DNA from 2 places in the Corynebacterium marinum DSM 44953 genome. Region 2 is predicted to be linked to the other one. Evidence: riboswitches for the same ligand, from Rfam matches in the RefSeq annotation. Region 2 holds a riboswitch; the other holds the start of a gene.
The links. Region 2 has a riboswitch for cyclic di-AMP ahead of B840_RS08380 (C40 family peptidase). Riboswitches for the same ligand answer to the same signal wherever they lie in the genome.

Region 1: it holds a riboswitch for cyclic di-AMP, as region 2 does, so the genes downstream of both, B840_RS03105 (resuscitation-promoting factor Rpf1 domain-containing protein) here and B840_RS08380 (C40 family peptidase) in region 2, are expected to answer to the same signal.

Annotation. Positions count from the first base shown of each region.
Region 1 is NZ_CP007790.1:637,041-640,439, forward strand. Features, by position in the region: gene B840_RS03095 (helicase-associated domain-containing protein) at 1-361, opposite strand, end outside; gene B840_RS03100 (hypothetical protein) at 426-617, shown strand; gene B840_RS03105 (resuscitation-promoting factor Rpf1 domain-containing protein) at 772-1,401, opposite strand; cyclic di-AMP (ydaO/yuaA leader) riboswitch at 1,408-1,598, opposite strand; gene B840_RS03110 (cold-shock protein) at 1,967-2,350, shown strand; gene B840_RS03115 (DUF2771 domain-containing protein) at 2,347-2,886, opposite strand; gene B840_RS03120 (glutaminyl-peptide cyclotransferase) at 2,898-3,399, opposite strand, start outside.
Region 2 is NZ_CP007790.1:1,753,341-1,756,739, forward strand. Features, by position in the region: gene B840_RS08375 (C40 family peptidase) at 1-995, opposite strand, end outside; gene B840_RS08380 (C40 family peptidase) at 1,123-1,761, opposite strand; cyclic di-AMP (ydaO/yuaA leader) riboswitch at 1,773-1,945, opposite strand; gene qcrB (cytochrome bc1 complex cytochrome b subunit) at 2,343-3,399, opposite strand, start outside.

The DNA.
Region 1 (3,399 bases), 1.1 Mb from region 2:
TCCCCTCCGCCGGCCCGTAACAGAGCGCCAGTTCGCGCAGCCGCCCCACGGCTGCCTCCACCTGGTCCGGGTCCGCGCCGGTCGCCGGGCACACCGCATTGACGACGTCCGTCTCCGTCACCGCGGCCAGCTCCCCGCCGAGGTTGGCGGCGGCCTCGAGCACCGCCAGCTCCAGGGCGGTCAGGGTGCGCACCGCCCGCCCCACGGAGGCGCGCAGCTGCAACCGGGCGGCCAGGGGGGTGATGCCCGGGGGTAAGGGGAGCGCGACGTCGGGACGGAGGCGGAGCAGATTCGCCAGTTCGTGGTCGTCGCGCTGAGCCAACCAGGCACGGAAATCGGGGCTTTCGGGGGTGGTAGACATGGTTCCGCCGATTTTAGTTGCAGTTCAAGTTACTTTTCCGCGACAGGTTTGCAAGAATGTGGGCATGGCTAACGTTGAGAAAAAGGGCTACGTCGATCCGGGCTGGCCGAAGCACATCCCGCGGACCGACGGCCACGTGGTGACCGAAATTACCTCCACCCTGGCTGGCGCGTCCAGCCCCTACGGCGACGATCTGGTTCTTCCGCGTCCGGCGGAAGAGCTCGGCTACGTCCACCCCTACACCCGCTTCAACTAGCAGTACACGGGAATCCTCTCCCGGACACCGCGGATCCCCCGCGCGCCGGCCTCTCCAGGGGCGGTGCGCGGGGGATTTGCTGTGCGGAAGGCGCCAAAGAGCAGGGCTCCCGACCTCTGGTGAGGTTGGGAGCCCTGCTGCGGCTGGTGCGCTATTAGAGGCCGAGCGCGGAGTCGATGGCGCCGCGGTTCGCGCCGTAGAAGGCGTCGAAGTTGTGGCGGTTGGCGTTGTAGGCGGCCTCGAGGCCGGCCGGAACGGGAGCGCCGTACTGGGCCAGGGTGTCGCTGACCAGGTTGAAGAGGGCGTCGACAGCGAGCTCGTCGGAGGAGGTCCCGGCGGCGGAGGTGGTTGCCTCGGACTTGGCGACGACCTGCTGGACCTGGGCCGGGGCGGCGGAGGCGGCAGACGCGTCACGCGGGGTCGGGGCGGAGTTCAGCCCCAGCTTGGCGGAGCAGGCGGGCCATGCGCCCCAGCCCTGGCCGGCGAGGGTCTTCTCGGCGACGGCGATCTGCTGCTCGCGGGTGGCCTGGTAGGCGTAGGGGGCGAACTGCTGGCCGCCGTAGGCGTTCCAGGTGGAGGGGGAGAACTGCAGGCCGCCGTGGTAGCCGTTGCCCGTGTTGATCTGCCAGTTGCCGCCGGCCTCGCACTGGGCCAGACGGTCCCAGTCGGAGTCCGGTGCTGCGGCGGCGGCGGGGGCCAGGAGGGCGGCCGCGGTGCCGAAGGCGGCGGTGGTGGCTGCGAGCTTGGCTGCGGCGGAGAAGGACTTGCGGTTGTGACGTGCCATGTTGCGTGTTCCTCTCATGGTCGCCTGCGAGGTGAGCTGTCGGGTTCGGGCTGAGGATCACTGTGCCCGGCCTCACTGCTGTGAGGCTTCACCCCGAGGGCGGAGGCTTCCGCTGGAAGCCGCCGACCGGTGCGGGCCTGGGTGGGCCCGCGGTGGTTTCCCCGCCCCTGTCCACATGGATCTGGTGGGTATCTGGTGCACTGTGCTGCGCGGCCGTCCGCCTCCTGGACAGGGTTCGGCGTTGGTGGCGGTAGAACGGTCCTGCGCTGTGCCTGCCGCATACGATAACGTTTTGTAACGTTTCAGTCACGCTAAACTCACAAATGAGCCACTCCCGCGCTGAGCGGAAGCATAGGAAGCCTGAGAATCGGCAGGTCACCGCATCCCGTTCCGTTAATGTGATTCGAGACACACTTATGGGGCCGGCGCATTCCTCCGGGTTTCCCGTGGAGGATCGGGGGCCGCCGAAAGTCGGCGATTCCCCCGTCCGCGGAAATATCGTCGCCCCACCCCGGAGGGGTATACTCATTCCTTCACGAACAACAGGAAGGGACAGGTGAGCACAGTGCCAATCGGCAAAGTGAAGTGGTACGACGCCGATAAAGGATTCGGATTCGTCTCCAACCCGGGGGACGAAGATGTGTTTGTGGCCAAGCAGGTGCTTCCTGAGGGGGTCGAAGAACTGACCGCCGGCCAGCGCATCGAATTCGACTTCGCTGCCGGCCGCCGCGGACCGCAGGCGTTGCGTGTGAAGGTGCTGGACACCCCGCGCCGCCGCCCCGTCCACCGCCACAAGCCCGAGGAGCTGGGCAGCATGGTCCAGGATCTGATGACCGTCCTGGAGTCGCAGATCCAGCCGGGCCTCGCCGCCGGGCGCTACCCGGACCGCCAGGTGGGCCGCCAGGTCGCAGAGATCCTCCGCGCGGTGGCGAAGGAACTCGACAGCTAGTCGGCCTGTTCTCCCATGGTGCTCAGGGACCACACGGTGGCGTAGGGGGTCTCCTCGCCAGCGTCGTCGAGTCCGATCATCGCCGAGGAAATCTCCACCACCATGAGGCGGGGCCGCTCCCCGCCCTCGCTGAGGGGGTCGACGGAACCGGGGATGTCCACCGATTCGGCGTCGTAGGCGCCGTGCAGCTGCTGGTCGTTGGCCGCCGGATCGTCGTAGATCATGAGCAGCTGCCAGTCGTGATCGTGGATCGCCTCGGGGATCTCGAGGACGAGGGTGTCGTCCGGGCCGACGGGGAGGTTGGGGACCTCACCCTCCGGGCACTCCAGCCCGGGTTCACAGACCAGGTACGGGGGGACCTCGAGGGAGGCGTCGCCCACGCGGGCAGTCACGGTGACGTCCCCCGGTTCCGGGCCCGGCCGGTTGTTCCACCAGCTCTGGGCGAGGACCGCGGCGACGATGATGATCACCACGGCGATGAGGAGAGCGAGAAACTGCAGGAGCGACCTCTGCCGCGCCTTCTTGGGTGTGGCCATGGCACATCATCCTACTGGGCGGGGGCGAGCTCGACTTCGTAGAGGTCGGGCCAGCGTTTCCCCGTCATCAGGAAGCGGTCGGTGCCGGGCAGGTGCGCGATCCCGTTGAGGACATGGTTGGGGTCGGCGGCCGCGTTGTTCGGCAGCCCGGAGGCGTCGATGACGGCGGTGACGGCACCGTCGGCGCCGATACGCAGGATGTCGGTGCTGAGGAACACGTTGGCGTAGATGTCCTCCCCGACGCACTCGAGCTCGTTGAGGCCGCTGCGGCCCGCGCCGTCGAGGGTGACGCTGAACCGGCCGAGCTCCTTGAAGGTGTCCGGGTCGAGACGGCGGAGCTGGTCGCTGCCGTCGGACATGATCAGTTCCTCACCGGTCGAGCACAGTCCCCACCCCTCGCCGGGGTAGGCGGCTCGGCCGATCTCGTCGAGCGTTCCGACGTCGCGCTTCACGGCCACTCCGTCCTGCCAGGTCAACTGCCAGATGTGGGCCCCGTGGCGGGTGACGCCCTCC
Region 2 (3,399 bases):
GGCATCGAGTCGACGGACACGACCTGCACGGGGATGCCGTAGTCGGAGGCGTGCACCAGCTGGCCGTTGCCGATGTACATGCCCACGTGCGTGACGCCCGGGAAGTAACCGACGATGTCGCCCGGCTGGAGTTCGGCGCGCGAGACCGGGGTGCCGCCGGCCAGCTGCGCCTGGGAGGTCCGCGGGATGGTCTTGCCCTGCTGCTGGTACGCCCAGAGCATCAGGCCGGAGCAGTCGAACTGGCCGGGACCGGCCGCACCCCACCCGTAGGGGGAGCCCAGCTTGCCCAGGGCGGCCGCCACCGCGCCGGATCCGGCGGCGGGGATGACCGGCTCGAGCGGGTTGTTCTTGTTCTCCCACGCGGCGCGCGTCTCCGCGTCGAGCGAGGACACCTTCTCCTCTATCTCCCGGACGCGCACGTCGAGACGCTCCTGCTCCTCCGCGAGCTCGCGGTGGCGGTTCTCCAGCTGCGACTGCTCGAAACCGGCCTCCGCCAGCATCCGGGAGGCGTCGGTGTGGGAGCGGCCCGCTTCTGCGGTGGCGTCCGCGAGCTTGTCGACGGCGCGTTCCGTGTTCCGCGTCAGCGTCGCCAGATAGGCCGCCCGGTCGATGGCGTTCTGCGGCGTGGCCGCCGCGATGGCGTTGGTCACCGGGTCGATCATCAGCCCGCGGTACTTCGCCCCCGCCAGACCGTCGACTTCCTGCTGGTGGTCCTGCTGGGCGGCCAGGGCGGCTTCGGCCCGCCGCTGAGCCTCGTCCGCGCGGTTACGCAGCCCGTCGATACGGTCCTGGCCTCCCTCGATCTCGGATGCCAGCTGCTTGACCTGTTCGCTCGTGGCCGAGGCCTCGTGCGAGACCTCCTCCATCGTGGCGATGAGCGAGTCGATGTCGTCGGCGTGCGCGGGGACGGCGACGCCCGAGGTGAGTATGACAGCGCCCAGGGCGGCGGCGGTCGTGCTGCGGAGGCGGTGGGAGAAGACCGTGTGGAGACGCAAGTGGGAATCTTTCAGAAGACAGGTGGCCGGCGGGAAGACAGGCACAACTATAGCCATCCGGACCCGGAACGCACGCTGCCCGCGCCCCCGGGTACGGACCGGGGACACGGGCAGGGTCAACGCTGGACTAGAAGCGGACGGCGGAGTGGATCGGCTGGAAGTGCAGCGGACGCTCGCCGACCGGGGTGCCGGAGTTGAGGGCGTCGATGATCATGCCGTTGCCGGCGTAGATGCCCACGTGGGTGGCGCCGCCGTAGTAGGCGATGATGTCGCCCGGCTGGAGCTGGTCCAGCGGGATCTGCTGGCCCTGGGCGGCCTGCGCCTGGGAGGTGCGCGGGATGGACTTGCCGACCTGCTGGTAGGCCCAGGTGGTCAGACCGGAGCAGTCGAAGGCGCTCGGGCCGGTCGCGCCCCAGGCGTAGGGTGCGCCGACCTTGGAGCGGACGGCGTCGACGATGGCCTGGCCGCTGGAGGACGCTGCCGGGGCGGCTGCGGGAGCCTGTGCCGGGGCCGGGGCGGCGACGTTGGCCACGTAGGTGTTGGCGGACTGCTGGAGCGAGGGGACGAACTGCTCGACGTTCGGCACGGCCTGCAGGCCCTGGACGTTCTCCAGACCCGGGACCTCGACGCGGACGTCGGTGTTCGGGATGACGACCTCGACGGCGCCGGCGACTCCCGGGGCCAGGACGGTGGCGCCCATGACAACCGCGGAGGCGGTTGCGATACGACGGGTGAAGGTCTTGTTGATGCGACGGTGCTCGACCACGAATGTTTCTCCAAATCTTCCAGTGTGCCTACCGGGTTAGCTGTCGGGTTGGGATGTACGGAAGCTTCCCTCGCCCGCTCCACGTCGTGCACCTGTGTGCGTGACGCTCTCGCGGAGGATGTACCCCAGAAAAAGCTGGTTGGTTCCCCGGCTCCCCGTGGCGGGGATTCGGCGTAATTTTCAGTTCTGTCATTCGGCGTCTTCTGCCGAAGTACCTCAATGTCTCGATCAGGTTACGAAATTGCAACGAAGGTTGTCCAATGGAGCGCCCCGATCGACCACTGTTACCTCGCCGTTATTCTTCAGCGGCACCGCGCACCGCCGACAGGCACAACCGGACAGCCGCCAGATCCGCACCCCCCTCCCCTCCCCTTGACCTCGGGTTTCGCAGACTTCCGGGATGTCCCGCAGGAGCATGGCAAGGCCGCCGGTACCGGGCGACCACGGACCCGAAATTCACCGGGTGATTTGGGTCACTCACCCTCTTTCCGGCCCGGAAAGACCCGGGAACGACGGAACCCCGCCTCCCCCAGGTACCGGGGAGACGGGGTTCCGCCTGTGAGCGCAGCGACTGCGGGGGCCTAGTCGAGCAGGCCGGCCTCGCGGTCCTTGGCACGGTTGGCCTCCTGGAGGTTCTCCAGCATGGCCTTCTCTTCACGCTCGTTGGCGTGCGCGGTTTCGACGGCGGCGTCGGTGTAACGCGCCTCGTCCGCCTTGATGAGGGAACCGCGGGAAATGCGGTCGGCGTAACCCAGCTCGTTCATCTGCTTCGGCACGCGGGCGCCGGCGTAGGCGAGCGGGACCGGGTGGCCGTGCTCGTCGACCGGGCCCAGGGGCTGGTGGATCTCGACGAACGCGCCGTTCGGCATCTGCTTGATGACACCGGTTTCGATGCCGTGCTCGAGAACCGCACGGTCGGAACGCTGGAGCCCGACGCAGATGCGGTGGGTGATCCAGTAGGCCAGCGGCGGCAGCAGGATGATGCCGACTCGGCCGAACCAGGTCATCGCGTTGAGCGAGATCTGGAAGAAGTGCGCGACATGGTCGTTGCCGCCGGAGATGGTCACCAGCATGAAGAAGGTGATCGCCATGACACCGATGGCGGTGCGCACCGGGACGTCGCGGGGGCGCTGAGCCAGGTTGTGGTGGTTGTCGTCGCCGGTGGCGCGCTTCTCGATCCACGGGTAGGCGAAGAGCACGACAACCATGAGGCCGGCGAGCAGGGCCACCCAGACGGCGTTCGGGATGGTGTAGTTGCCGAGGTAGAGCTCCCACGCCGGCATGACACGGGCCAGGCCGTCCGTCCACAGCATGTAAACGTCGGGCTGCGAACCTGCGGAGACCTGCGACGGGTTGTACGGGCCGAGGTTCCAGATCGCGTTGATCGTCAGCAGGCCGGACATCAGGGCCAGAACGCCGGCGGTCAGCAGGCCGAAGCCGATGGCCTTGGTGGCGAACAGCGGCATGATGCGGATACCGACGACGTTGTTCTCGGTGCGCCCGGCGCCCGGGAACTGGGTGTGCTTCTGGTACCAGACCAGGGCGAGGTGCGCCGCGATCAGGCCGAGGATGATGCCCGGCAGGATGAGGACGTGTGCGATGTAGAAACGGTCCAGCATCAGGTCGGACGGGAAGTCC